DNA from 4 places in the Pseudomonas sp. LBUM1647 genome. Region 4 is predicted to be linked to each of the others. Evidence: predicted binding sites of a transcription regulator. Region 4 holds the regulator's gene; each other region holds the start of a gene.
What was found. The regulator sigma-54, encoded in region 4, starts transcription at its own class of promoters, with help from an activator protein. The targets are predictions, from matches to a motif close to ANTGGCATNNANNTTGCTNT.

Region 1 (7,360 bases), 690 kb from region 4:
GACCAGCGAGAGCCGCCGCACTCTCGAGAAGTTTTAACCCCACCTCGATCCCCGTAGCAGCTGTCGAGCTCCAGCGAGGCTGCGTTATGTGGCGAGGGGATTTATCCCCGTTGGGTCGCGAAGCGGCCCCAAGCTTGCAGCCCCGTTTTGTCTGACACACCGCATGCAATGGTTTTACGACTGCTGCGCAGCCGGACGGGGATAAATCCCCTCGCCACATAACGCAGCCTCGCTGGAGCTCGACAGCTGCTACAGAGACGAACGAGTCGCTACAGCCAGACAAACAAAAACGCCCCCGACCTTGCGGTCGGGGGCGTTTTTTTTAGCAGCTAACTAAGTCGAAACTCAGTTACCGGCTTTCTTGGCAGCGCGGGTACGCTCGCTTTCGCCCAGGATCTTCTTACGAAGACGGATGGACTTAGGAGTGACTTCGCACAGTTCGTCTTCTTGCACGAACTCAAGAGCTTGTTCCAGGGTGAAACGGATAGGCGGAACCAAAGCGATGGTTTCGTCTTTACCCGAGGCACGCATGTTGTCGAGCTTCTTGCCTTTGGTTGGGTTGACGCCCAGGTCGTTGTCGCGGCTGTTGATGCCGACGATTTGACCTTCGTACACGTCTTCACCGTGACCCAGGAACAGTTTGCCGCGAGCTTGCAGGGTTTCCAGCGAGTAAGTCAGAGCCTTACCGGTAGCAACCGAAACCAGCACGCCGTTCTGACGGCCGGACATGTCGCCGGACTTCATCACGTCGTAACGGTCGAAGATCGAGGTCAGGATGCCTGCACCGGAGGTCAGGGTCAGGAACTCGTTACGGAAACCGATCAAGCCACGAGCCGGGATGTTGTACTCAAGGCGCACACGGCCCTTGCCATCCGGAACCATGTTGGTCAGGTCGCCCTTACGGATACCGATCTGTTCCATGATCGAACCTTGCGATTCTTCTGGCAGGTCGATGGTCACGTTTTCGTACGGTTCGTGCTTGACGCCGTCAACCATGCGGATGATCACTTCCGGACGACCAACACCCATTTCGAAGCCTTCGCGACGCATGGTTTCGATCAGCACCGAGAGGTGCAGCTCACCACGGCCGGAGACTTTGAACTTGTCGGCGGTGTCGCCTTCTTCAACGCGCAGGGCAACGTTGTAGAGCAGTTCTTTGTCCAGACGCTCTTTGATGTTACGGCTGGTGACGAACTTGCCTTCACGACCGCAGAACGGCGAGTCGTTAACCTGGAAGGTCATGGAAACGGTTGGTTCGTCAACGGTCAGCGGCTTCATCGCTTCGACGTTCAGTGGGTCGCACAGAGTGTCGGAGATGAACAGCTGGTCGAAGCCGCTGATGCAGACGATGTCGCCGGCAGCTGCTTCGTCAACGTCGATACGGTGCAGACCGTGGTGACCCATCAGCTTCAAGATACGACCGTTACGGCGCTTGCCGTCGGCGTCGATAGCCACAACTTGAGTGTTCGGCTTGACGCGACCACGGGCGATACGGCCAACGCCGATAACACCCAGGAAGCTGTTGTAGTCCAGTGCCGAGATTTGCATCTGGAACGGACCGTCACGGTCAACTTTTGGAGCCGGTACGTGGTCAATGATCGCCTGGTACAGCGGGGTCATGTCTTCAGCCATGTCGGTGTGTTCCAGACCGGCAATGCCGTTCAGGGCCGAGGCGTAGACGACTTTGAAGTCCAGCTGTTCTTCGGTAGCACCCAGGTTGTCGAACAGGTCGAAGATCTGGTCCAGAACCCAGTCCGGACGCGCGCCTGGACGGTCAACCTTGTTGATGACCACGATTGGACGCAGGCCGGCTTCGAAAGCCTTCTTGGTCACGAAACGGGTTTGCGGCATAGGGCCGTCTTGAGCGTCAACCAGCAGCAGAACGGAGTCAACCATCGACATTACGCGTTCAACTTCGCCGCCGAAGTCGGCGTGGCCCGGGGTGTCCACGATGTTGATGTGGTGGCCGTTCCAGTTGATGGCGGTGTTTTTCGCCAGAATGGTAATACCGCGCTCTTTCTCCTGGTCGTTGGAGTCCATCACGCGCTCGTCGTTGAGCTCGTTGCGCTCCAGGGTGCCGGATTGACGCAAGAGTTTGTCTACCAGGGTGGTCTTACCATGGTCAACGTGAGCAATGATGGCGATGTTGCGTAGATTTTCGATCACTTGTGTATCTCGATCAGAGGATTCGGTGTGCTGACAAGTCTTGGCAGCGATTAACAGTAGAGTCCGGCAAAGCCGTTACAGCTTGACGGCGGCGTCGGGGGGCCGGTGACGCAGGCCACAGGCAAACAGCCCCGGGCACTTAGCTCGGTCGATAAACGCGCACATTGGCATGCCCCTCACTGAGCAAATGGTGGGCATGCAGGCGACTCATCACGCCTTTGTCGCAATACAGCAGGTACTGGCGAGTAGGGTCCAGTTCCTTGAAACGAGCGTTCAATGCATAAAACGGCATCGTTTGTACCTCAATGCCAACGAGGCCCAGCGGGTCGTCTTCAGCGGCATCCGGATGACGGATGTCGATGACGATCTGACCAGCCAGCGCTTCGCTGACTTCTTCGATCTGCAAGTCCTGGCCCAATTCGTCGATCACGCGATCGATCGGCACCAGTTTGGCGTTCTCGAGCGCACGCTCAAGTACTGCCATGTCGAACTGTTGTTCTTCGTACTCCACGCGTGGACGCTTGGCGTGGGTCTTGGGGTTCACCGAGATGACCCCGCAGTATTCCGGCATGTGCTTGGCGAAGTCGGCAGTACCGATTTCGTTGGCCAGGTCGATGATGTCCTGCTTGTGACTGGCGATCAGCGGACGCAAGACCAGCTTGTCGGTCACGCAGTCGATCACGGACAGGTTCGGCAGCGTCTGGCTCGACACCTGGGAAATCGCTTCGCCGGTGACCAGCGCATCGATCTCCAGCCGATCGGCAATACGGGAAGCAGCGCGCAACATCATACGCTTCAAAACTACGCCCATATGACTGTTATCGACTTTCCCGAGAATTTCTCCCAGTACTTCCTCGAACGGCACACTCACAAATAACACGCGTTGGGAGCTGCCGTACTTCTTCCAGATGAAGTGCGCGACTTCCATAACGCCCAGTTCATGGGCTCGTCCGCCCAGATTGAAGAAGCAGAAATGGCTCATCAGCCCGCGGCGCATGATCTGGTAAGCAGCAACAGTGGAATCGAAGCCGCCGGACATCAGCACAAGTGTCTGTTCCAGTGCACCCAGCGGATAACCGCCGATGCTGTTGTGCTGGTTGTGGATCACGAACAACCGTTTGTCGCGAATTTCGATGCGAACTTCGATTTCCGGCTCTTTCAGCGAGATTCCGGCGGCGCCGCACTGACGACGCAGTTGGCTGCCGACGTATTTCTCGACGTCCATCGAACTGAATTCATGCTTGCCGGCACGCTTGCAGCGCACCGAAAAAATCTTCCCCGCCAACGCATCACCAAAGTGCTGCTTGCACTTGGCGACGATGTCGTCGAAGTCGCCCAACGGGTATTCGTCGACCTGCAGGAAATGCGCGATGCCCGGCATGCAGCTCAGGCGCTCGGTCATCTCCTTCAGGGCTTTGGGCTCGGCCACGCGGGTTTCAAGCTCGAGATTGTCCCACACACCGTTCACCACCACAGCCGGGTCCAGGTCGCGGAGCACGGTACGGATGTTTTTGGCCAACTGGCGGATGAAACGCATCCGTACCGGGCGGCTCTTGATGGTGATCTCGGGGAAGACTTTTACGATTAGTTTCATGAAAACAGCGCGCGCTGGGCCAGCCGAAAAAGGGGGGCGCGGATTATAGCGGAAATTGCTCAAGGTTTAACCAGTTAATGTTCAGAAGGTTTTGCACGCACCAAAACAGGTCATTTGTTGAATTTAACGCTACATTACGGGGCGCGATTTTCAGTAATGCGCTGCTTTGTTCCTTTATAAGCGTGAAATTGGGGCAAAAAACCCATGGTGGGGCACTGGCATGCAATTTGCTCCCTTGTGAGGCAGGTTGCCTTGGCAGAGTATTCGCGCCGGCATCACCCACATTCTAAGGGCATCCACTACTAAGCCCGAAGCCACCCGGAGGACACTATGTCGAAGTCGGTTCAACTCATCAAAGATCATGACGTCAAGTGGATTGATCTGCGCTTCACGGACACCAAAGGCACTCAGCACCACGTGACCATGCCGGCTCGCGACGCGCTGGATGACGCTTTCTTTGAAGAAGGCAAAATGTTCGACGGTTCCTCCATCGCTGGCTGGAAAGGCATCGAAGCTTCCGACATGATCCTGCTGCCGGACGACAGCACTGCCGTTCTCGACCCGTTCACCGAAGACCCAACGCTGATCATCGTTTGCGATGTAATCGAGCCTTCGACCATGCAAGGCTACGATCGCGACCCACGTGCGATCGCCAAGCGTGCCGAGGAATACCTGAAGTCGACCGGTATCGGCGATACCGTTTTCGTTGGCCCGGAGCCTGAGTTCTTCATCTTCGATCAAGTGAAGTTCAAGTCCGACATCTCCGGCTCGATGTTCAAAATCTTCTCCGAACAAGGTTCGTGGATGTCCGACCAGGACATCGAAGGCGGCAACCATGGCCACCGCCCAGGTATCAAAGGTGGTTACTTCCCGGTTCCGCCGTTCGACCACGACCACGAAATCCGTACCTCCATGTGCAACGCCATGGAAGAAATGGGCCTGGTCATCGAAGTTCACCACCACGAAGTGGCGACTGCCGGTCAGAACGAAATCGGCGTGAAGTTCAACACCCTGGTAGCCAAGGCTGACGAAGTTCAGACCCTGAAGTACTGCGTACACAACGTGGCTGTCGCTTATGGCCGCACCGCAACCTTCATGCCTAAGCCTCTGTACGGCGACAACGGTTCGGGTATGCACGTCCACCTGTCCATCGCCAAAGATGGCAAGAACACCTTCGCTGGCGAAGGCTATGCCGGCCTGTCCGACACCGCCCTGTACTTCATCGGCGGCATCATCAAGCACGGTAAAGCACTGAACGGCTTCACCAACCCGTCGACCAACTCCTACAAGCGTCTGGTCCCAGGTTTCGAAGCTCCAGTAATGCTGGCCTACTCGGCTCGCAACCGTTCCGCTTCGATCCGTATTCCTTACGTGTCCAGCCCTCGCGCTCGCCGTATCGAAGCTCGCTTCCCGGATCCAGCAGCCAACCCGTACCTGGCCTTCGCTGCCCTGGTAATGGCCGGCCTGGACGGTATCCAGAACAAGATCCACCCTGGCGACGCAGCTGACAAAAACCTGTACGACCTGCCGCCTGAAGAGGCGAAAGAGATCCCACAAGTTTGCGGCAGCCTGAAAGAAGCCCTGGAAGAGCTGGACAAAGGTCGTGCGTTCCTGACCAAAGGCGGCGTTTTCAGCGACGACTTCATCGACGCTTACATCGCCCTGAAAAGCGAAGAAGAAATCAAAGTACGTACCTTTGTACACCCACTGGAATACGAGCTGTACTACAGCTGCTAATCCAGTAGCGCCTGCGCAAGCGGCGTGACAAAAAAGAGGCCTCCTTCGGGAGGCCTTTTTTATGCCCGGGATTCAGAGATTGGTGATGAACCCTGTGGGAGCGAGCCTGCTCGCGAAGGCGGGTGATCATTCAACATTGATATTGACTGACTTGGCGCTTTCGCGAGCAGGCTCGCTCCCACAGGGGGGTTGTGGTGTCTGGGAGATATTCGTTAAATCATGCCCAAATGTTAACAACTTGGGTCAACCACCGCCCCTGACCTATGCTGCAACCCAACGCCTTCGTTTCTGGTCGATTTTATGGGTCGTGGTTTTCTATTCATCCTGCTGCTGATCGCCTTGCCCGCCGCCGCGCAGATCTATAAGTACACCGACGCCGACGGCAACACCGCCTACAGCAATCAACCGCCCGATGGCGTGAAGGCTCAGCCGGTCGAATTGCCACCGCTGAACAGGGTTGAGCCCCAAGCCCCTTCTGCGCCACCTGTCGAAGCCACCCGCCGCGAACAGCCGCACAGCGCTTACGAGATGCTGGAGCTGACCAACTTACCCACTACCGAAGCGCTGCGTGCCAACAACGGCACTTTCACCGTCAATGTGCTGATCAAACCCCGCCTGCAAGGCCCACATTTGTTCAGGCTGGTGCTGGACGATCAACCTTACGGCCAGCCGAGCAACGTGCCGATCCTGCAACTGGTCAATATTGATCGCGGCACGCACAGCCTCGCGGTGCAGGTGATCGACGGGGAAAACATCGTTCAACAAAGTCCCTCCGTGACGTTCACCGTACAACGGGTGCATAAGCCGTGAGGCTGTGGCTGCTGATCACCTGCTTGATAGCCCTGCCGGTGACGGCCGAGGTTTTCACCTACGTCGACGCCCAGGGCAATCGGGTCTACACCGACCAGCCAGGCTCCCGCAACGCCAAGCGCGTGCCGCTGGCGCCGAGTAACCGCATGTCCGCCAACCCTGGCGGCGCAGCACCGGTGATGACTGGAAAGAAGCCCGAAACAAAACCACTGTTTCACTACGACATGCTGAGAGTCCTGGTGCCAGAGCCAGACACCACGGTGCGCAGCAGTGCTGGCGAGATTATCGTCAGCGTCACCAGCGAACCCGGCCTGCAACGCGGTCACCGCTACCGATTGCTACTCGACGGCCAACCTACCGCAGCGCCCGGCCTGAGCCCGGTGTTCGCCCTGAGCAACATCGATCGCGGCAGCCATAACCTCTCCGTGGAAATTCTTGACGAGCAAGGCCGCACGGTCGAGCGCACAGCCAACCAGCCGTTCCACATGCTGCGCATCTCCCTCGCGCAGAAACGCCAGGTCAAACCCTGCGCCCTCCCCGATTACGGTCAACGGCCGGAATGCCCGCTCAAAGACAAACCCGTAGAAGAAAAAAATCCCTTCCTGCGCTTCTTTTAACACCGCTCAGGTTTGCGCACTATATTGGTGCAATTGGTTGCACCGTACTCACATCCCATCCCATTTTGGTTCGAAAGTACCCGTCAAAGCTGGCAGAACGCCACGCAAACGAGCGTCAAACGCCTGTTTCAGGCCTTAAACGCTTCTTTTCGGAGCCTTGGTTTGGTTTTTGCATTTTCCTCGTAAACGCGCGTTATTCATGCGCATGCCCTGCTCCAAAAGAGGTCCTGATGACCATTAGCGACGCACTACACCGCTTGCTACTCGACAACCTGACCACCGCCACCATCTTGCTCGACGCCGAACTGCGCCTCGAGTACATGAACCCGGCAGCGGAGATGCTCCTGGCCATCAGCGGTCAGCGTAGCCATGGGCAGTTCATCAGCGAGTTGTTCACCGAATCCACCGAAGCGCTGAACTCCCTGCGCCAGGCGGT
Region 2 (7,360 bases), 2.0 Mb from region 4:
CGACTTGCTGCGCGACTATCAGAGCCTGCTGAAGCCAGCACTGCTGACCACCGCCGACAATGGCGTGCTGATCTGCTGCAACAACCTGGCAAAAGTCAGCATGGACGACTGGCGCGAGCAAGTTTTGCGTTGTGCAGAGAAAGCCGGCAGGCCGGTGCGTGAATGGACAGTGATGAAACCGGGCGGCGATTTTCCGTCAATGGATGAGCAGCCACCGCTGAAAACCCTGATTCTGCAGCTCTGAGATTCGCCCGAAAAATCAGATAAATCCTATAAAGCATGATCACTTCGGAACCGGAATCGCGTGCCATACTCCAACGCACTCCGATTCAGACAGATGAAGCCGCACATGCCCAAAGGATTGATTCGCGCTATTGGCGCTCTGTTGACCGCTCTAGCCCTCTACAGCCTGCTGGGGTTTCTGATTTTGCCGGGCATCGCGTTACGGATGGCCAATCAACAATTGGCCAGTTACGCGACGACACCCGCGACGATCCAACGGATCGAACTCAACCCCTTCAGCCTTGAAGTCACCCTGTGGGGCCTGATCATCGGCGAGCCGGGCAAGGAACAGGTCGGCTTCGAACGCTTGTACGCCAACCTGCAGATCGACAGCCTCTGGACCAAGGCGCTGCACCTGTCCGATATCGAAATAGACAAACCCAAGACCGAAATACTCTTCGGCAAGGACGGCAAACTCAATCTGCTTGGCCTCTTCAAAATCCCCGCCAGCGAGCCGACCCCGGCCGACCCGAACGCCAAACCGTTCCCGCTGCGCGTGGAGCGCATCAAACTGGCCGATGGCTATGTGCACTTCCAGGATGCGCGCCCTAGCGAGCCCATCGAATTCCTCTACGACAAACTCGACTTCGAGCTGAAGAACCTCAGCACCCTGCCCGAAGACAGTGCCGACATGACGTTGGTGGCCGTCGGCCCGGCAGGTGGACAGATCGACTGGACCGGCAACTTCAGCCTGGTCCCGATCGCCTCCGAAGGTAAGCTGAAGGTCACCGACGGCAAGATGAAAGCCTTTTGGCCCTATGTGCGTGACGCTGTGCCACTGGATCTCGAAGACGGCGTCCTCAACCTCAGCACCGATTACAAGCTCAACCTGAGCAAGGAAACCGAACTGCTGATGAGTAACGTCGCCGTCAGCGTCGCCCCCTTCGCGATCAAAGCACCAGACGGTCGGCCTCTGGCGAAACTTGAGCGTCTGGACATCAGTGAAACCACCGTGGACCTGGCCAAGCAGCAAGTGGTCGTCGGCAAGATCCGCAGCCAGAAACTGGAAACCTGGGCCACCCTCGAAGCCGACGGGCAACTCGATTGGCAGAAACTGTTCGCCAGCCAACCGTCCAAAGAAGCCGTCAAAGCCAAGGCCGAACCGGCCAGCACCCCGGCAGCCGCCGATTCACCGAAACCCGACCCGGTGCCACCGAGCAAGCCATGGCAGGTGCTGCTCAAAGACGTGCAACTGCGCGATTACCAGGTGCACCTGGCTGACCGCAAGGCGCAACCCGCCGTGGCGCTGGACGTCGGCCCGCTGAACCTGGACCTGCAGAATTTCGACAGCCTCAATGGCTCGCCTTTTAACCTCAAGCTCGATACGGGCGTGGGCAAGCAAGGCAAGATCACGGCAGACGGTGTCGTCAATCTCGCCCCGGTCAGCGCCAAGTTAAAAGTACAAACCAAGGACATCGATCTGCGTGTCGCCCAGTCCTATATCAACCCGTTCATTCGCCTGGAACTGCGCAGCGGCATGCTCGGCAGTGATCTGGCGGTCGATCTGAAAAGCACCGAGCCGCTGGCATTCAGCGTCACCGGCCGTGCTCAGGTCGATCAACTGCATACCCTCGACACCCTCAAAACCCGTGACTTCCTCAAGTGGCAGCAGTTGGTGCTCGAAGGCCTGAATTATCAGCACGGCGACAGCCTGTCGATCGACAAGGTCAACCTGTTCCAGCCTTATGCGCGCTTCATGATCAACGATGACCGCACCACCAACATCGACGACCTGCTGATTCCGCAACCGCCGGACTCCGGCGCCAAAACGGCTGCTGCCAAACCTGCCGGCAAGGAAAAACCGCTGGGCATCCACATTGGCGGCATTGCCATCAATGACGGCTCGGCCAACTTCGCCGACTTCAGCCTGACCCCGAATTTCGCCACAGCCGTTCAACAGCTCAATGGGCAAATTGGCACCATCGACAGTCGTCAGGCGAAACCGGCCAGTGTCGATATCAAAGGCAAGGTCGACCGCTATGCACCGGTCACCATCAAGGGCTCGGTCAACCCGTTCGACCCGATGGCCAGCCTCGACATCGCCACCAGTTTCAAACGAGTTGAACTGACCACGCTCACCCCCTACTCCGGCAAGTTCGCCGGCTACCGCATCCGCAAGGGCCGGCTCAATCTCGACCTGCATTACATGATCACCAAGGGCCAGCTCAAGGCCGAAAACAAAGTGGTGGTCGAGCAGTTGCAACTGGGTGAGAAAGTCGACAGTCCGGACGCCGTGAGCCTGCCGCTGAAACTGGCCATTGCGTTGCTCAAGGACGTCGACGGCAAGATTTCCATTGAACTGCCGGTGACCGGAGATCTGAACAACCCGCAGTTCAGCATCATGCCGATTGTCTGGCAGACCTTGCGCAACCTGATCGTCAAAGCCGCCGCCGCACCGTTCAAAATGATTGGCGGGCTGGTCAGTGGCGGTGGTTCGGAAGATTTGGGCACTGTGTCGTTTGCCCCGGGTTCAAGCGACCTGAGCAAGGAGGCCGAGGGTTCGCTGGTCAAACTGTCCCAGGCCCTCAAGGAACGTCCGGCCCTGCGCCTGGAAATCGAAGGCACGGCTGCTGCAAGCAGCGATGGCCCGCTGATCGCCGAGCAACGTCTGGAGCGGGAATACCAGTACAACTACTACAAAACGCTCCAGCGCCGCGGTGACAAGGTCCCGGCTAAGGCTTCATTGCTGCAAGTACCGGATAACGAAAAAGGTCCACTGCTGGAAGGGATCTACCGCACGCGCCTAAAAACGCAGCCACCCGCCGAATGGAAGGATCTTGGCAAGGAAGAACGCACGGTAAAAATGCGCGAAGGCGTGATCAAGTTCTGGAGTTCCAGCGACGTGCTGTTGCGTGAGTTGGGTCAGGAGCGCGCCAGCAGCATCAAGGACTATCTGGTCGACAAGGGTCAGTTGGCCGATGACCGCGTGTACTTCATCGACGCTAACCTCGGCGAAGCGCAAAGTGACGGTCGAGTGGTTACGCCGCTGCATCTGGACGCCGAGTGATGGGCGCGAAATGGCTGATGAGCCTGGCCCTGGCGATGGCCGCCAGTCAGGCCTCGGCAGCCGATACCCTGCGCTGCGGCAGTCAATTGGTCAGTGTTGGAGACAGGTCCAGTGAAGTGCTGCAGAAATGTGGTGAACCGGTCAGCCGCGATCTGTTGGGCTACAAGCGCAGCGCCAACCGACGGGAAGAGTTTCAAGTCGAGGAATGGACCTACGGGCCCAACGGCGGGATGTACCAGTACCTGCGTTTTGAAGGTAATCGATTGAAGCAGATCACCAGCAAGCGCGGTAACTGAAAATCAAAAGATCGCAGCCTCCGGCAGCTCCTACAGTGGAATGTGTACACCCTGTAGGAGCTGCCGGAGGCTGCGATCTTTTGCGTTTGCCAAATAGAACAGGCCCCGACACGAATGCCGGGGCCTGTAATGGCCACATCCTTATGGCCTTCGCATGAACTCTCCAGAGGCGGCAGACGTATTGCTCGGCCCGCCTGTCGCGCCTTCTCCCAGTCCAGGCGAGAAGCCTTGCCTTACTCGGCTTTCAGGCCGTCAGCGGAGACCGCTTTGACGCCTTTGATTTTCTTGGTGATGGCCACAGCAGTGGCTTTCTGAGCGTCTGTCACCGAAACGGTGGATGACAGGGATACAACACCTTTGTTGGTTTCGACTTTGATGTCGGTACCAGGAATGCCTTTTTCTGTCACCAAGTCACTTTTGACTTTGGTAGTGATCCAAGTATCGGAAGTAGCTTCCGTGGCCTTGGTCATTTCACCCGCCGCCAGAGTCATCGGGGCTTGGGTGGTGGTGGTCTGTGCAAATGCAGCGTTGGCCAGGGTCAGGGTCAGCGCGGTAGCAGTAGCGGCAGCGATAGCGAACTTCTTCATACGAGTAACTCCTGTTTTTCATAAAGTCTGCTGCGTGTCTTGTCAGCAGGGTTACCAGAGATATTGCGAACGCTGTGCCAACTTTGAGACAGGCGACAAACCCTTATAAATCAGCACCTTATAAAAACAGAGGATTTTCGAAATCATGCAAAATGCAAGACTTCGAAATTTTGTACATGCAAGTTGCGGGTTTTAGCACAGGCCTAAGGCCATGAATTGTCGGGGGTTTTTTGATTATTTGAATCGTTCCCCAATTAACGAACAAAAAAATGCCCCGCGTCGTGAAAGGCGGGGCATGGGACAGACTTGGCAATCGATCAGACGCCGGGGCAACCAGTAGGCGAGTACTCTTTGAGTACTGTCGAGGCGCAGGTCCAGCCACCGGCAAGCGTGCGCGAAAGCGTGATGGTCTTGCCGAGCACCTGACCTGGTGCATTGAGGATCGCACAGCCAATAGTGCCAACACCGGAAGAGGCGGTACCCGAGGCCGTAATCGTGCAATTGCCTGTGGTCACCTTGCCGCCGATCAGAGCGAGGGTGGGGTTAGTACCTTGATTCATAATGTCTTCGAAGGGGACCTTCAGTGCCGATATTTCAGCAAGACCGGCGGTTACCTTCGCCCGCGCTTGATACTTCGAATACTGCGGCAGCGCAACCGTCGCCAGAATCCCGATGATCGCCACCACGATCAACAGTTCGATCAGGGTAAAACCTTTTTGAGTATTCATAGACAAGCTCCATGCATGAGTCGAAATCTCATGATCTGAACTAGCCACAGCACAGCTCATGCCAAGCCCTTCGTCCCCTGATATAGGGGCATGAGGCCAACACAACGCCCTTCCCTACCCCCAGAATCCGCACTATCTGACACTTTATGTCACCTGAACGCCGCTGGTTTGGTTCCTCCGCTTGACTAGGCTATAAGTCATGAACTGTCTGCGTCCGGTATCCCAATGAATGACATCGCCCTTAGCGGTTTGGCCAAGCAATTGGTCCTGGCCGAGCTGCTCACTGACAAAAGCGCGCAACAGGCGTATCAGCAAGCCCTACGCAATCGCATCTCCCTGGTCACTTACCTGGTGCAGAGCAAACTGGTGCAAAGCCGCCAAGTGGCCGAGATTGCCTCGGAACACTTTGGCATGGCCTTGCTGGACCTCAACTGCCTGAACAAGGAGACCCAGCCCAAGGGTCTGGTCAGCGAGAAGCTGATCCGTCAGCACCACGCCCTGCCCCTATGGCGGCGCGGCAACAAGTTGTTCGTGGGCGTTTCCGACCCGACCAATCATCAAGCCATCAATGACATCCAGTTCAGCACCGGGCTGAATACCGAAGCCATCCTGGTGGAGGACGACAAGCTCAGCGACGCCATCGAGAAATTCTTCGATACCCAAGGCACCGGCCTGGAAGACATGGCCGACGTTGACCTCGATGGCGTGGACATCGAGTCGATCGATGACAACAAACAAGACGCCATCGCCGGCCAGGATGCCGATGACGCGCCCGTGGTGCGCTTCGTCCACAAGATGTTGCTGGACGCGATCAAAAGCGGCTCTTCCGACTTGCATTTCGAACCCTACGAAAAAACCTACCGTGTGCGGATGCGCACCGACGGTATTTTGCGTGAAGTCGCCAAGCCACCAATTCACCTGGCCAATCGCATCGCAGCGCGGCTGAAAGTCATGGCCAGCCTCGACATCTCCGAACGGCGCCGGCCCCAGGACGGGCGGATCAAGATGCGCCTGTCCAAGAGCAAATCCATCGACTTCCGGGTTAACACCCTGCCGACCCTATGGGGCGAGAAAGTGGTGATCCGGATCCTCGACCCGTCCAGCGCTCAAATGGGCATCGACGCCCTCGGCTATGAGCCCGACCAGAAAGACCTGTACATGGCCGCCCTCAAGCAGCCGCAGGGGATGATTCTGGTGACCGGGCCGACCGGCTCGGGCAAGACTGTGTCGCTCTACACCGGGCTGAACATTCTCAACACCGTGGACATCAACATCTCCACCGCCGAAGACCCGGTGGAGATCAACATGGAAGGCATCAACCAGGTCAACGTCAATCCCAAGCAGGGAATGGACTTCGCCCAAGCGCTGCGCTCGTTTCTGCGTCAGGACCCGGACGTGATCATGGTCGGCGAGATCCGCGACCTCGAAACCGCCGAAATCGCCATCAAAGCCGCCCAGACCGGTCACCTGGTGCTGTCGACCCTGCACACCAACAGCGCCGCCGAAACCCTGACTCGCCTGCACAACATGGGCATCCCGGGTTTCAACATTGCCACCTCGATCAGCCTGATCATTGCCCAGCGCCTGGCACGCAAGTTGTGCAGCCATTGCAAGAAGCCCATCGAGATTCCCCGGGAAGCGCTGATCAAGGAAGGCTTCCCCGAGGAACGCATCGGCTCATTCACGATCTATGAGCCTGTCGGTTGCGATCAGTGCAACGGCGGTTACAAAGGACGAGTCGGGATTTATGAAGTGGTGAAGAACACACAGGACCTGCAACGGCTGATCATGGCCGAAGGCAATTCACTGGAAATCGAAAGTCAGATGCGTAAAGACGGCTTCAACGACCTGCGCACGTCAGGCCTGCTCAAGTCCATGCAAGGCATCACCAGCCTTGAAGAAATCAACCGGGTCACCAAGGACTGAATATGGCGGTCAAAGCAGCAAAAATCAGCGTCTACGCCTGGGAAGGCACAGACCGCAAAGGCACCAAAATGACGGGCGAGTTGAGCGGTCAGAATCCCGCGTTGATCAAGGCCCAATTGCGCAAGCAGGGCATCAACCCCGGCAAGGTACGCAAGAAGTCCACCTCGATTTTCAACCTGGGCAAGCGCATCAAGGCCCAGGACATCGCTCTGTTCACCCGGCAGATGGCGACCATGATGAAGGCCGGCGTACCGCTGTTGCAGTCCTTCGACATCATCGGTGAAGGCTTTGATAACCCGGCCATGCGCACACTGGTTGACGAGGTGAAACAGGAAGTCGCGGCGGGTAACAGCTTCGCCGCTTCCCTGCGTAAAAAGCCCCAATACTTCGATGAGCTCTACTGCAACCTGGTCGATGCCGGCGAGCAGGCCGGTGCCCTCGATACCCTGCTGGAGAGAGTGGCGACCTATAAGGAAAAGAGCGAAAGCCTCAAAGCCAAGATCAAGAAAGCGATGACCTACCCGCTGGCGGTGG
Region 3 (7,360 bases), 570 kb from region 4:
GGTAATCACCACCTGGTCGCCCTTGCTGATGACTTCTGCCTGTTCAATGTGCACCAGGGTCATGACCTGGTCGGCGACCATTGGTCGGGTAAGCTTCTGCCCAATCGCCTGGTCGACGGAAGTCAGGTAACCCTGGCTGATCAGACTGATGTCACGCTCGCGCAGGGTCACATCCTGGGGCTCGACGATACCGGCGCGTCGCAGCGGGCGGGTGGTGGTCACAATGTCGCGAAACAGGCGCACTTGAGCGGGTACGAAGACCGTCCAGGGCGACGCGCCCTCGCAGCGCACCTTGACCGTAACCCGGCCCAGCGGCGTGGCCGGGCTCTCCAGGGACGCTGTCAATTCCTTGTCGCACATGGGCATGCGCAGCCGCGGATCAAGCTGCTTGACCTCGATCTCGTAGCGGCCTTCCGTTTGACTGGTCGCCAGATAGTCTTCTACGGTGAATTCAAGAAAGCCCTGAGTGACGCCGATAAGCATGTCAGGCAAGGTAACCGCGTCAGCAAGGGCAGGGCAGCCAGCGTTGAACAGGCAGACGGCCGACACCACGCAAAGCAATTTGCGGGCGTTTGATGTCAGGCGTCGGAAAAATGTCGGTTCTGTGTTCATAAGAGTTAAAAAGCAAGCGCCGTGCCGTTTAGTGATGAATGCGCGTCGCAACACACTTAAGCGTTGGTGTAGGAGTCTGTGCATGGCTGGTGTAATGGATGCGGTAAACCAGCGCACGCAACTGGTAGGGCAGAATCGCCTTGAGCTGTTGTTGTTCCGTCTCGACGGCCAGCAGCTGTATGGGATCAACGTGTTCAAGGTTCGGGAGGTGCTGCAATGCCCGAAACTGACGCTGATGCCAAAATCCAGTCCTGTCGTGTGCGGTGTGGCAAATATTCGGGGGGCGACCATTCCGATTCTTGATCTGGCCATGGCGACCGGTTCCGGTGCGCTGAAAGATCAAAGCAATCCCTTCGTGATCATCACGGAGTACAACACCAAGACCCAGGGTTTCCTGGTGCGGTCGGTGGAACGCATCGTCAACATGAATTGGGAGGAGATTCATCCGCCACCCAAGGGCACGGGACGCGATCATTACCTGACGGCTGTGACTCGGGTCGACAATCAGTTAGTCGAAATCATCGACGTCGAGAAAGTGCTGGCAGAAGTGGCGCCGACACCGGAAGCGATTTCCGTTGGCGTGGTGGATGTCGAAACCCAGCACAAGGCGCTCTCTTTGCGAGTACTGACGGTCGATGACTCGTCGGTGGCGCGCAAGCAAGTGAGCCGTTGCCTTCAAACGGTCGGTGTCGAAGTGGTGGCGTTGAACGACGGTCGGCAAGCGCTGGATTACCTGCGCAAGCTGGTCGACGAGGGCAAGAAGCCGGAAGAAGAGTTCCTGATGATGATTTCCGACATCGAGATGCCGGAGATGGACGGGTACACCCTCACGGCCGAGATCCGCAACGACCCTCGCATGCAAAAGCTTCACATCATCCTGCATACTTCGTTGTCGGGTGTATTCAATCAGGCGATGGTCAAGAAGGTCGGTGCCGATGACTTCCTTGCCAAATTCCGTCCTGATGACCTGGCATCCCGGGTAGTCAACCGGATCAAAGCAGCAGACATCAGCTAGGGGCCTTCTGCCCCTAACGGTTAATACGATTTAAGAGGCGGCATCTTTGTCTACGGGTAATTTGGATTTCGAACAGTTCCGGGTCTTCCTGGAAAAAGCCTGTGGCATTTTGCTCGGTGAAAACAAGCAGTACCTGGTCTCGAGCCGTCTCAACAAACTGATGGAACAGCAAGGCATCAAGTCCTTGGGTGAGCTGGTCCAGCGCATCCAGACCCAGCCGCGCAGCGGTTTGCGCGAGATGGTGGTGGATGCCATGACCACCAACGAAACCCTGTGGTTTCGTGATACCTATCCGTTTGAAGTCTTGAAGAACAAGGTGCTGCCCGCAGCGATCAAGGCCGCCCCTGGCCAGCGTCTGCGGATCTGGTCGGCGGCCTGTTCGTCGGGTCAGGAACCCTATTCGCTGTCGATGTCGATCGATGAGTTCGAGCGCGTGAACATGGGCCAGTTGAAGATGGGCGTGCAGATCGTTGCCACCGACCTGTCCGGCACCATGCTGACCAACTGCAAGACCGGCGAGTACGACAGCCTGGCCATCGGCCGTGGCCTGTCGCCCGAGCGCCTTCAACGTTATTTCGACCCGAAAGGGCCGGGACGCTGGGCCATCAAGGCGCCGATCAAGAGCCGGGTGGAGTTTCGCTCGTTCAACCTGCTGGACAGCTACGCGAGTCTCGGCAAGTTCGACATCGTGTTCTGCCGCAACGTACTGATCTACTTCTCCGCCGAGGTGAAGAAGGACATCCTGTTGCGCATTCACAGCACGTTGAAGCCGGGCGGTTATCTGTTCCTCGGTGCTTCCGAGGCACTGAACGGTTTGCCGGATCATTACCAGATGGTCCAGTGCAGCCCGGGGATCATTTACCAGGCGAAGTGATTCGTTGGCGTCATCAAAAAAAAGGGAGTCCTCAGGGGCTCCCGTTTTTTTTGCCAGCTCATTCCTCAAACCCACCGCCCATTCCCTGTAGGAGCGAGCCCCGTGGCGAGGGGATTTATCCCCGTTGGGCTGCGAAGCGGCCCCGGCATTTCAAAGTAAAACCGCGTTTACGACTGCTTCGCAGCCGAACGGGGATAAATCCCCTCGCCACGGGGTCAGGTGGTGTTCTACAGACCGTGTAAAGCGGCAGAAAAGCGGCAGGCGGCGGAAATCGGTTGCCGCTTTTCTGGCATTGCCACATTGCCACTGCCCGCAAAGCCCCGGTTTACGGCCTTTTTTTCAATTGGCACGACGCTTGCTATGTCCATGTTACGAAAAATCAGGTCACCCGAAGGTTTCCGACATGAGCATCAGCTTCGATAAAGCGCTCGGTATCCACGAACAAGCCCTGGGCTTCCGCGCTCAGCGTGCCGAAGTCCTGGCCAACAACATCGCCAACGCCGACACCCCGAACTACAAGGCTCGGGATCTGGACTTCTCCAAAGTGCTCGCCGCACAGAACGAGAAGACCAAGAGCGGATCTTTCGCCTTGAACATGACCAACAGCCGTCATATCGAAGCCGAAGGCCTGGGCAATGGCGACGAGTCGCTGATGTATCGCACGCCGATGCAACCGTCGATCGACCAGAACACCGTGGACGCCCAGCTGGAACAGTCGAACTACGCGGAAAACGCGGTCAACTTCCAGGCCAGCTTCACCCTGCTCAACAGCAAATTCAAAGGGCTGGTGTCAGCCCTTCGTGGAGAGTAAGTCATGTCTCTAGCCAGTGTTTTCAACATTGCCGGTAGCGGCATGAGTGCCCAGACCACTCGCTTGAACACCGTCGCCAGTAACATCGCCAACGCCGAGACCGTCTCGTCGAGCATCGACCAGACCTACCGTGCACGGCACCCGGTATTCGCCACCATGTTCCAGGGCGGTCAGAGCGGCGGCAGCGATTCGCTGTTCCAGAACCAGGACGCGGCCGGTCAAGGCGTGCAAGTGCTGGGCGTGGTCGAAGACCAGAGCAACCTTGAGGCGCGCTACGAGCCGAACCATCCGGCGGCCGACGCCAAGGGCTACGTCTACTACCCGAACGTCAACGTGGTGGAAGAAATGGCTGACATGATTTCCGCGAGCCGTTCGTTCCAGACCAACGCCGAAATGATGAATACCGCCAAAACCATGATGCAGAAGGTCCTGACCCTCGGTCAGTGATAAGGGGCGACTCAGATGAGTGTTACCGATACCACCAGTGGTTTGAGCCTCAAGGACATCCTGGCCAACTCCTCGATCAAGACCAACACCAGTGCCGACGGCCTGGCGGCGGCAACGAACAGCGCCACCGGCAAAAAGGCCCTGGGCAAGGACGCGTTCATGCAGTTGCTGGTGACGCAACTGAAAAACCAGAATCCGCTGGAACCGCAGGACAACGGCGAGTTCGTCGCCCAGTTGGCCCAGTTCAGTAGCCTGGAAGGCATCACCACGCTCAACGATACCGTCAGTGGCCTGGCAAGCAATTACAACTCGTCCCAGGCATTGCAGGCATCGTCGCTGGTCGGGCGTTCGGTTATTGCACCGGGCGACAAGTCGGTGGTCGATACCTCCAAGAGTTTCAGCGGCACCATTGCCGTACCGGCGTCGGTGGACCCGGTCAAGGTCAAGATCACCGATGCCGATGGCAAGGTTGTCCGCACCATCGACCTGGGCAGCGAGGTCGCCGGTACTTCCACTTTCATCTGGGACGGCAAAAACGATGCAGGCGAAGTGGCCAAGGCGGGTACCTATACCTTCGGCGCTACGGCGACCTACGACGGCAAGGCGACCTCGCTGGTGACGTACCTGCCGGCCACCGTCAACAGCGTGACCATCAGCCAGACGGGCGGCGAGTTGATGCTCAACCTGGCCGGGGCCGGCAGCATCGCCCTGTCCAAAGTACAAACTATTGGTATGTAGAGCCGACTAACACGGCACAAAGGAGTGGAATATGTCTTTCAATATCGGCCTTAGCGGTCTCTATGCAGCCAACAAACAACTGGACGTGACCGGCAACAACATCGCCAACGTCGCGACCACCGGTTTCAAATCGTCCCGTGCGGAATTCGAAGACGTTTACTCGGCTACCAAGCTGGGTTCCGGCAGCAAAACCATCGGTAACGGTGTGCGCCTGGCCAACGTTTCCCAGCAGTTCACTCAGGGCGACGTCAACAACACCGGCAACGTGCTGGACATGGGTATCAACGGTTCCGGCTTCTTCGTGCTGAGCGAGAACGGTTCGATGTCCTACACCCGTGCCGGTACGTTTAAGGTCGACAAGGACGGTTACGTCACCAATAGCGATGGGTCTGCGCGTCTGCAGGGTTATGGCGTGGATGCCAATGGCAAGATCCTCAATGGCGTTTTGACTGACCTGCGCATCGATACTTCGAACCTGGCGCCAAAAAACACCTCCACGGTTTCGTCGACGATCAACCTGAACTCCACAGCTCCCATCATCAACCAGACTACCAATCCGTTTGACCCGTCCAAGGAAGCGTCCTTCACCAAGCAGTTCAGTACCCCGATTTACGATACCCAGGGTAACCAGCACATCATGGATCAATTCATGGTCAAGACGGGTGACAACACCTGGAAGACCTACACCCTGATCGAGGGTCGCAACCCGGATGGCAGCGATCCTACTCTTGCCGCTTCCCTTCCAGTCGCTTCAACCATGAACTTCGACAGCTCCGGCAAGCTGACTTCGGTCACCACACCGGTTGTTCCAGCGACCGTTCCGCCATCCGTGACAACCAGCCCTGACCTGAAGGTCACCGGCTGGATTCCGGGTACCGTGACCAATGGCACGTTCAAGGCCAACGGCGCTGCCTCCGGCGTCATTACGGTCTCCATGGACAAAACCACGCAGTACAACGCTGACACCGCGCGTTCGATTCCTTCGCAGAACGGCTACGCCACTGGCCAGATCACCAACCTGACCATCGACACCAGCGGTGTCATGCTGGCCAACTTCAGCAACAGCCAGACCAAGCCCATCGGCCAGATCTCGCTCGCCAGCTTCACCAACGAACAAGGTTTGCAACCGGTAGGCGGCACCAGTTGGAAAGAAACCTATTCGTCGGGTATCCCGGGCTACGATGCGCCGAACACCGGTACCTTGGGCGAGATCCACTCCAACTCCCTGGAAGAGTCCAACGTCAACCTGACCAATGAACTGGTCGACCTGATCAAGGCGCAGAGCAACTACCAGGCGAACGCCAAGACTATCTCGACTCAGAGCACCATCATGCAGACCATCATTCAGATGACCTGATGCGGGTTGGCTGAAAGCGCTGCACAAAGAGCCCCTCAATCGAGGGGCTTTTTTTGTGGGCTGGATAAAGATCAAAAGATCGCAGCCTCGTTGCACTCGACAGCTCCTACAGGTGAACGCGGTTTTATGTAGGAGCTGTCGAGTGTAACGAGGCTGCGATCTTTTGATCCTGCTTCCTCGGAGGCAAAAGAAAACCCCCGACAATCCAGAGGACTGTCGGGGGTTTCGGGTTACCGGCTCAGCTTATTGGCAAGCTTCGCAATCCGGCTCGTCGATGGCGCAAGCCTTCGGCACTGGAGCAGGGCCGGCAGGTGCTGCCAGGACCGAATCTTCACCGTGGTTGCCGCCGCTGGAAACAGCGTTCAGCTTGCCGGTGTTGATAGTCGACTTCTCGGTGCTGGTCGCGGCCAGGGCACGGAGGTAGTAAGTGGTTTTCAGACCACGGTACCAGGCCATGCGGTAGGTCACGTCCAGCTTCTTGCCCGATGCGCCAGCAATGTACAGGTTCAGCGATTGAGCCTGGTCGATCCACTTCTGACGACGGCTTGCCGCGTCAACGATCCACTTGGTGTCCACTTCGAAGGCAGTCGCGTAGAGCTCTTTGAGTTCTTGCGGGATGCGCTCGATCTGTTGCACCGAACCGTCGTAGTACTTCAGGTCGTTGATCATGACCGAGTCCCACAGACCGCGAGCTTTCAGGTCGCGAACCAGGTACGGGTTGATCACGGTGAATTCGCCCGACAGGTTCGATTTCACGTAGAGGTTCTGGTAGGTCGGTTCGATCGACTGCGATACGCCAGTGATGTTGGCGATGGTCGCGGTCGGTGCGATGGCCATGATGTTGGAGTTACGAATGCCTTTCTGCACACGGGCACGAACCGGTGCCCAGTCCAGGGATTCGTTCAGGTCAACGTCGATGTACTTCTGGCCACGTTGCTCGATCAGGATCTGTTGCGAATCCAGCGGCAGGATGCCTTTGGACCACAGCGAACCCTGGAACGTCTCGTAGGCGCCGCGCTCGTCGGCCAGATCGCAGGAAGCCTGGATCGCGTAGTAGCTGACCGCTTCCATCGACTTGTCGGCGAACTCGACGGCAGCGTCGGAACCGTACGGAATGTGCTGCAGGTACAAAGCGTCCTGGAAGCCCATGATGCCCAGACCGACCGGACGGTGCTTGAAGTTGGAGTTCTTCGCTTGTGGCACCGAGTAGTAGTTGATGTCGATAACGTTATCGAGCATGCGAACGGCGGTGTTCACGGTGCGTTCCAGCTTGGCGGTGTCGAGCTTGCCGTTGGTGATGTGGTTCGGCAGGTTGATCGAGCCCAGGTTGCAAACGGCGATTTCGTCCTTGTTGGTGTTCAAGGTGATCTCGGTGCACAGGTTCGAGCTGTGAACCACGCCGACGTGCTGCTGCGGGCTGCGCAGGTTGCACGGGTCTTTGAAAGTCAGCCATGGGTGGCCGGTTTCAAACAGCATGGACAGCATTTTGCGCCACAGGTCTTTGGC
Region 4 (7,360 bases):
GGCTTCGGGGCCGGGGTAATGCTCGCGGCGACAGCGTTTTCGTTGATCGTTCCGGGGATCTCTGCCGCTGAAAGCCTGGGGCTGACGCCTTGGGCGGCCAGCGGGCTGATCAGTTTCGGCATCATGCTGGGTGCGTTTGGATTGTTCCTGGTTGATCGCAAGGTGTCAGGTGCGTCGCCGGAAATGCTCGTAGGCACGCTGGAGCGACCGGTCATCCCGCCGCGAATCTGGTTGTTTGTGTTTGCGATCATTGCCCACAACATCCCCGAAGGCATGGCGGTCGGTGTGTCGGCGGGGGGTGGCATGCCCGACGCCAATAGCCTGGCCATGGGCATCGCCTTGCAGGATGTGCCGGAAGGTCTGGTGATCGCGCTGGTTTTGGCCGGGGCAGGGATGTCGCGGGTCAAGGCGTTCCTGATTGGTGCTGCGTCAGGTCTGGTCGAGCCGGTCTTCGCGTTGTTGTGCGCCTGGCTAGTGAGCCTGGCCGAATTGTTGTTGCCCTTGGGGTTGGCACTGGCGGCCGGCGCAATGTTGCTGGTAGTCACCCATGAAGTCATTCCCGAGTCGCGCCGCAATGGTCACGACAAGCTTGCAAGTCTTGGGTTGCTTATCGGGTTTTGCTTGATGATGGTGATGGATACTGCGCTCGCCTAGGCGAGTGCTTAACCGCCTTCGCCGAAGTAGTCCTTGATCAAATCCACCAAAGCCTGCAAGGCTTCGTCAGCCTGCTCACCTTCGGTACTCAGGTGAATTATTGTTCCCTTGCCGGCAGCGAGCATCATCATGGCCATGATGCTTTTTCCGTCTACCATGGACTCGGGAGTACGTCCGACCCGGATTGTGCAATCCTTGAACTCACCGGCGACGCCGACGAACTTCGCAGAAGCGCGGGCATGCAGGCCCAGCTTGTTGATGATTTCAATTTCCAGAGCAGGCATCGCGGTGTGAATCCTTTAGCTGAGGTCGCGGTGGCGGACCTGGACGTTCTTCAGGGTTTTTTGCAGGGCGTGGCCCAGACGCTCGGTCAGGTAGACGGAGCGGTGATGGCCGCCGGTGCAGCCAATGGCAATGGTGACATAAGCGCGGTTGCTGGCGGCAAAGCGGGGCAGCCACTTGAACAAGTAGGTGGAGATGTCCTGGAACATCTCTTCGACGTCCGGCTGTGCCGCCAGGTACTCGGCAACTGGTTGGTCGAGCCCGGATTGATCGCGCAACTCTGGCTTCCAGTAAGGGTTCGGAAGGCAGCGCACGTCGAACACCAGATCAGCGTCCACCGGCATGCCACGCTTGAAGCCGAAAGACTCCACCAAGAACGCCGTACCGGGTTCCGGCTGGTTCAGCAGGCGCAGCTTGATGGTATCTCGCAGCTGATACAGGTTCAGGTTGGTGGTGTTTACTTTGAGATCGGCGAGGTCGGCAATCGGTCCGAGCAGGGCGGTCTCATCGTTGATGGCCTCGGCCAGCGAGCGATTGGCATTGCTCAGCGGGTGACGACGGCGGGTTTCCGAGAAACGTTTGAGCAAAGTTTCTTCGTCGGCGTCCAGATAAAGCACATCACACTGGATATGCCGGCTGCGCACTTCTTCCAGTAGTTCGGGAAACCGCGACAAGTGACTCGGCAAGTTACGCGCATCGATGGATACGGCAACCAGCGGTTGTGCCAGCTCGGTGTGAATCAACGCGCGTTCGGCCAGTTCCGGCAACAGACCGGCGGGCAGGTTGTCGATGCAGTAGTAGCCGTTGTCCTCGAGAACATCGAGTGCGGTACTTTTACCTGAGCCGGAGCGGCCACTGACGATGATCAAGCGCATGATTAATGACCGTTTTGCTCGTCCAGGACAACCTGATACAAGGCTTCATTGCTCGGGGCGCTGCGCAGTTTTTCGCGCACTTCCTTGCGGTCGAGCATGCTGGCGATCTGGCGCAGTAACTCCAGGTGCGCATCGGTAGCGGCTTCCGGGACCAGCAGAACGAACAGCAGGTCAACTGGGGCGCCGTCGATGGCGTCGAAATCGATGGGTGCATCAAGGTGCATCAGGGCACTGATGGGCGAGGTGCAGCCCTTCAAGCGGCAGTGTGGAATGGCGATGCCGTTGCCAAAACCGGTTGAGCCGAGTTTTTCACGGGCAATCAGAGCCTCGAAGACATCTTGCATCTCCAGATCCGGCACTTCTTTGTGGATAAGGTTGGCAATTTGTTCGAGGGCTTTCTTTTTACTGCCGCCCGGCACGTTCACGAGGGAACGGCCGGGGGTCAGGATGCTTTCAAGTCGGATCATGGGTTGGGAGTGTTAACGACCGGTCGCGCCCTGGAGGAGGCTTTGGGTCTTTTCCTTATGCTTTTTGAGTTGTTTATCCAGCTTGTCGGTCAGTGCGTCGATCGCCGCGTACATATCGGTATGCTCCGCGTTTGCGACCACTTCATTGCCGGGAATATGCAGCGTGGCTTCGATTTTCTGCTTGAGCTTTTCGACCGTCATCGTGACCTGCACGTTGGTGATCTTGTCGAAATGCCTCTCTAATCGTTCGAGTTTTTCGCCGATGTAGGTGCGAAGAGGTTCGGTCACTTCCAGTTGGTGTCCACTGATGTTGACTTGCATACAGCTTCTCCTTCGTTGCCAGTGCATAAAGCGGCAGGCAGAAATGCCTGCCACTGGAACGCTGTGGCGTGGCTCTACATCAACCGCTTGCGTTCGCTCGAAGGCGCGATCCCGAGGGATTCGCGGTACTTGGCGACGGTGCGGCGAGCCACCTGAATGCCTTGTGCCTCCAGTAAACCAGCGATCTTGCTGTCACTCAACGGCTTTTTCTGATTTTCCGCGGCAACCAGTTTTTTGATGATCGCGCGGATCGCCGTGGACGAGCATTCACCGCCCTCGGAGGTGCTGACGTGGCTGGAGAAAAAGTATTTCAGTTCATATATGCCCCGGGGGGTATGCATGAATTTCTGCGTGGTCACCCGTGAAATCGTCGACTCGTGCATGCCCACCGCTTCGGCGATGTCATGCAGGACCAGCGGTTTCATGGCTTCGTCGCCGTATTCAAGAAAGCCGCGCTGATGCTCGACGATCTGAGTAGCTACTTTCATCAGGGTTTCGTTGCGGCTTTGCAGGCTCTTGATGAACCAGCGGGCCTCTTGCAACTGATTGCGCATGAAGGTGTTGTCGGCGCTGGTGTCGGCGCGGCGCACGAAACCGGCGTATTGAGCGTTGACCCGCAGTCGTGGCACGGATTCCTGGTTCAGCTCCACCAGCCAGCGCTCGTTGTCCTTGCGTACGATCACGTCGGGAACGACGTATTCGGCTTCGCTGGACTCGATTTGCGAGCCTGGGCGCGGGTTGAGGCTCTGCACCAGTTCAATCACTTGGCGCAGTTCGTCTTCCTTGAGCTTCATGCGACGCATCAGCTGGCTGTAATCGCGGCTGCCGAGCAGGTCGATGTAATCGGTGACCAGGCGTTTGGCCTCGACCAGCCAAGGCGTCTTGGCGGGCAACTGGCGCAATTGCAGCAGCAGGCATTCGCCCAGGTTGCGGGCGCCGATGCCAGCGGGTTCGAATTGCTGGATGCGGTGCAGGACGGCTTCGATTTCGTCCAGTTCGATGTCCAGTTCCGGGTCGAAGGCTTCGAGAATCTCCTCGAGGGTTTCATCCAGGTAGCCCTGATTGTTGATACAGTCGATCAGGGTCACGGCGATCAGGCGATCGGTGTCGGACATCGGGGCCAGGTTCAGTTGCCACAGCAGGTGGCTTTGCAGGCTTTCGCCGGCCGATGTCCGGGTGGTGAAGTCCCACTCGTCGTCATCGTTGCTCGGCAGGCTGCTGGCGCTGGTCTGGTAGACGTCTTCCCACGCGGTATCGACGGGCAGTTCGTTGGGGATGCGCTCGTTCCAGTCGCCTTCCTCGAGGTTATCAACCGTCGGGGCGGTTTCCTGGTAGGAGGGCTCCTGAATGTCAGCGTTGGGTTGCTGTTCGGCTTTGTCGGCCAAGGGGTCGGCGTTATCGAAGTCGTCGCCTTCTTCCTGGCGTTCGAGCATCGGATTGGACTCCAGGGCCTCCTGGATTTCCTGTTGCAGGTCCAGGGTCGACAATTGGAGCAGGCGGATGGCCTGTTGCAGCTGCGGTGTCATCGTCAGCTGCTGGCCCATTCTCAAGACTAGCGATGGTTTCATGGCAGGGGCTTAACACCTTATTCGCCGGCGCACATGCGCCATCCACTACAGGGCGCCGGAGCGCCAAACATAAGCAAATTATATGCCCGAAACTGCAGCGTTTGCCTAGAGCGCTGTAACAATAAAAAAATGTTGATTTTTTATCGAGACAAGCGCCCGAGCAACCAGCCAGACACCTCAGTGCTTACAGGCGGAACTCATGGCCCAGATACACTTCCTTGACCAAGTCGTTGGCCAGGATGGTGGCAGAGTCACCTTCGGCGATCAGCTGGCCATCGTTGACGATGTAGGCGGTTTCGCAGATATCCAGGGTTTCACGGACGTTGTGGTCAGTGATCAGCACGCCAATGCCCTTGGCCTTGAGGTGATAGATGATCTGTTTGATGTCGCCCACCGAAATCGGGTCCACGCCGGCGAACGGTTCGTCGAGCAGGATGAATTTCGGGTTGGTAGCCAGTGCTCGAGCGATTTCCACACGGCGGCGTTCACCACCGGACAGGCTCATCCCGAGGTTGTCGCGGATGTGGCTGATGTGGAATTCCTGCAGCAGGCTTTCCAGCTCTTTGCGACGACCGGCCTTGTCGAGTTCCTTGCGGGTCTCGAGGATCGCCATGATGTTGTCGGCTACCGAGAGTTTGCGGAAGATCGATGCTTCTTGCGGAAGATAGCCGATACCGGCCTTCGCACGACCGTGCATAGGCTGGTGGCTGACATCCAGGTCATCAATCAGTACGCGGCCCTGATCGGCCTGTACCAGGCCAACAATCATGTAGAAACAGGTGGTCTTGCCGGCGCCGTTGGGACCCAGCAGGCCGACGATCTGACCGCTGTCGATCGACAGGCTGACGTCACGCACGACCTGGCGGCTCTTGTAGCTCTTGGCCAGATGCTGAGCTTTCAGAGTTGCCATTACTGGGCCTTTTTCGTGTCGTTTTTCGGCTTCGGCTGGATCACCATATCGATACGCGGACGCGCCTCGGTGACCTTGCTGCCCGTAGCGCGCCCGGCGCTCGCAAGCTTTTTCTCGGTGTCGTAGACGATTTTTTCGCCTTGGGTGACGTTGTTGTCCTTGTCGACAACTTTTGCCTTGTCGATCAGCACGACGCGGTTTTGCGAGGCGTGGTACTGAATAGTCACACCCCAGCCCTGAACAGGCTTAGTGTCGCCAGCCGTCTGCATCTGCTCGAAGTAGGCCAGATTGCCCACCGAAGTCACCACGTCGATGTCGCCGGCCGGGGTACGGGTGATGGTCACAGTATTGCCTTTAACAATCATCGAGCCCTGGGTAATGATCACGTCACCTTTATAGGTGGCAATACCATTCTTGTCGTCCAGTTGGGCATCGTCGGCCTGGATGCGGATAGGCTGCTCTTGATCGTTCGGCAGAGCCCAGGCGCTCACGCTTCCCAGTGCTGCGCTCAGACCGAGCAAAATAGGGAGGGTTTTAACGAGCCTCATACTGTCCTCTTACGTTCGATAGCAGGTGTATCCTGCTTTCTTTCAAATACGCTTTCATTCCCTTGCCAGTCGACACACCACCAGCGCCGTCGATTCTAACGGGTTGCTCGGTCTGCGCATATTGCTGCTGCGGGAACACTGTCATGCGGGTGGTGGTAATCAGGGTCTTGCGGTTTTTCTCGTCGAAGCGCGTGATGCGCACCGAGTCAATCAGTTCGACCTGAGTGCCGTCGGGATTCACTTCGCCGTGCTCGCTCTGGACATGCCACGGAAACTCGGTGCCGCGGAACATGTTCAGGTCGGGATTGGTCAGCAGCGTCACTTCGGTAGCTTTCAGGTGTTCAACCTTGTCGGACGTCATTTCGTATTGCAGTTTGCCGTCCGGCAGGTACTGCACGCTGTGGGCGTTGATCGCGTAATAGTCGATCGCGGTTTCATCGATCTTTGCCACCGGCTGATCGAGGAAGCGTTCCGGGCTGATGTTCCAGTAGCCGACCGCGGCGAATATCGCTGCGATGCAACCGAACACCAGGAATTTGCGAATCTTTTTGCTCAGCATAGTTGGCTCACAGGTACGCGGCGTTTGCCGCATCAAGGCGGCCCTGCGCGCGCAGGATCAATTCGCAGAATTCGCGAGCGGCACCCTCGCCACCGCGGGCCTGGGTGATGCCGTGGGCGTGTTCACGGACGAAACTGGCGGCGTTTGCCACCGCCATGCCCAGGCCGACGCGGCGAATCACCGGCAGGTCCGGCAGGTCGTCGCCGAGATAGGCGACTTGTTCATAGCTTAGGTTGAGTTGGGCAAGAAGCTCGTCGAGCACCACCAGTTTGTCTTCGCGCCCCTGGTACACGTGTGGAATACCGAGGTTCTTCGCTCGTCGCTCGACCACCGGGGTCTTGCGGCCGCTGATGATAGCGGTCTGCACGCCGGCTGCCATCAACATCTTGATGCCTTGGCCGTCGAGGGTGTTGAACGTCTTGAATTCGCTGCCGTCTTCGAGGAAGTACAGGCGTCCGTCAGTCAGTACGCCATCGACGTCAAAAACCGCCAGTTTGATGCTCTTGCCGCGTTGCAGCAGGTCGGTGCTCATCACATTACTCCTGCACGCAGCAGATCGGACAGGTTGAAGGCGCCGATCGGACGGTCCTCCTTGTCCACCACTACCAGCGCGTTGATTCGATGGTCTTCCATGATTTTCAGGGCTTCGGCTGCCAGCATATCGGCCCGGGCGGTCTTGCCGTGGACGGTCATGACCTCGTCGATGGTCGTATGGTGAATGTCGATGGTCCGGTCAAGGGTGCGGCGCAAGTCGCCGTCGGTGAAGATCCCGGCCAGTTTGCCATCGGCCTCCACAATCGCGGTCATGCCCAGGCCCTTGCGGGTCATTTCCATCAAGGCGTCCTTGAGTAGCGTGCCACGTTGCACCTGGGGCAGTTCTGCACCGGCGTGCATGACGGTTTCCACTTTCAGCAGCAGGCGTCGGCCAAGCGCGCCGCCGGGGTGGGAAAAGGCGAAATCTTCAGCGGTAAAACCGCGGGCTTCCAGCAGCGCAACGGCCAGGGCGTCGCCCATGACCAGCGCGGCGGTGGTCGACGAGGTCGGTGCCAGGTTGAGCGGACAGGCTTCGTGCTCGACGTGCACGTTGAGGTTGACCTCGGCAGCCTTCGCCAGCGGTGAATCAGGGTTGCCGGTCATGCTGATCAATTGAATGCCCAGGCGCTTGATCAGCGGCAG

Region 1: a site for sigma-54 is predicted at 3,975-3,994, ahead of glnA (glutamate--ammonia ligase). Genes of this name have one in related genera too.
Region 2: a site for sigma-54 is predicted at 4,947-4,966, ahead of ACA059_RS27165 (pilin). Genes of this name have one in related genera too.
Region 3: a site for sigma-54 is predicted at 2,844-2,863, ahead of flgB (flagellar basal body rod protein FlgB). Genes of this name have one in related genera too.

Annotation. Positions count from the first base shown of each region.
Region 1 is NZ_CP166809.1:342,659-350,018, reverse strand. It holds gene ACA059_RS01610 (YkgJ family cysteine cluster protein) at 1-37, shown strand, start outside; gene typA (translational GTPase TypA) at 346-2,166, opposite strand; gene thiI (tRNA uracil 4-sulfurtransferase ThiI) at 2,306-3,760, opposite strand; gene glnA (glutamate--ammonia ligase) at 4,091-5,497, shown strand; gene ACA059_RS01590 (DUF4124 domain-containing protein) at 5,798-6,307, shown strand; gene ACA059_RS01585 (DUF4124 domain-containing protein) at 6,304-6,924, shown strand; gene glnL (nitrogen regulation protein NR(II)) at 7,155-7,360, shown strand, end outside.
Region 2 is NZ_CP166809.1:5,882,733-5,890,092, forward strand. It holds gene ACA059_RS27145 (class I SAM-dependent rRNA methyltransferase) at 1-244, shown strand, start outside; gene ACA059_RS27150 (DUF748 domain-containing protein) at 338-3,289, shown strand; gene ACA059_RS27155 (DUF2845 domain-containing protein) at 3,289-3,585, shown strand; gene ACA059_RS27160 (BON domain-containing protein) at 3,819-4,172, opposite strand; gene ACA059_RS27165 (pilin) at 4,490-4,900, opposite strand; gene pilB (type IV-A pilus assembly ATPase PilB) at 5,126-6,826, shown strand; gene ACA059_RS27175 (type II secretion system F family protein) at 6,829-7,360, shown strand, end outside.
Region 3 is NZ_CP166809.1:1,597,358-1,604,717, forward strand. It holds gene flgA (flagellar basal body P-ring formation chaperone FlgA) at 1-612, opposite strand, end outside; gene ACA059_RS07195 (chemotaxis protein CheV) at 695-1,627, shown strand; gene cheR (protein-glutamate O-methyltransferase CheR) at 1,674-2,501, shown strand; gene flgB (flagellar basal body rod protein FlgB) at 2,905-3,312, shown strand; gene flgC (flagellar basal body rod protein FlgC) at 3,316-3,759, shown strand; gene flgD (flagellar hook assembly protein FlgD) at 3,775-4,497, shown strand; gene flgE (flagellar hook protein FlgE) at 4,529-5,854, shown strand; gene ACA059_RS07225 (ribonucleoside-diphosphate reductase subunit alpha) at 6,098-7,360, opposite strand, start outside.
Region 4 is NZ_CP166809.1:1,031,852-1,039,211, forward strand. It holds gene ACA059_RS04530 (ZIP family metal transporter) at 1-654, shown strand, start outside; gene ACA059_RS04535 (HPr family phosphocarrier protein) at 663-938, opposite strand; gene rapZ (RNase adapter RapZ) at 954-1,811, opposite strand; gene ptsN (PTS IIA-like nitrogen regulatory protein PtsN) at 1,814-2,278, opposite strand; gene hpf (ribosome hibernation-promoting factor, HPF/YfiA family) at 2,291-2,599, opposite strand; gene ACA059_RS04555 (RNA polymerase factor sigma-54) at 2,674-4,167, opposite strand; gene lptB (LPS export ABC transporter ATP-binding protein) at 4,352-5,077, opposite strand; gene lptA (lipopolysaccharide transport periplasmic protein LptA) at 5,077-5,625, opposite strand; gene lptC (LPS export ABC transporter periplasmic protein LptC) at 5,612-6,184, opposite strand; gene ACA059_RS04575 (KdsC family phosphatase) at 6,192-6,716, opposite strand; gene ACA059_RS04580 (KpsF/GutQ family sugar-phosphate isomerase) at 6,716-7,360, opposite strand, start outside.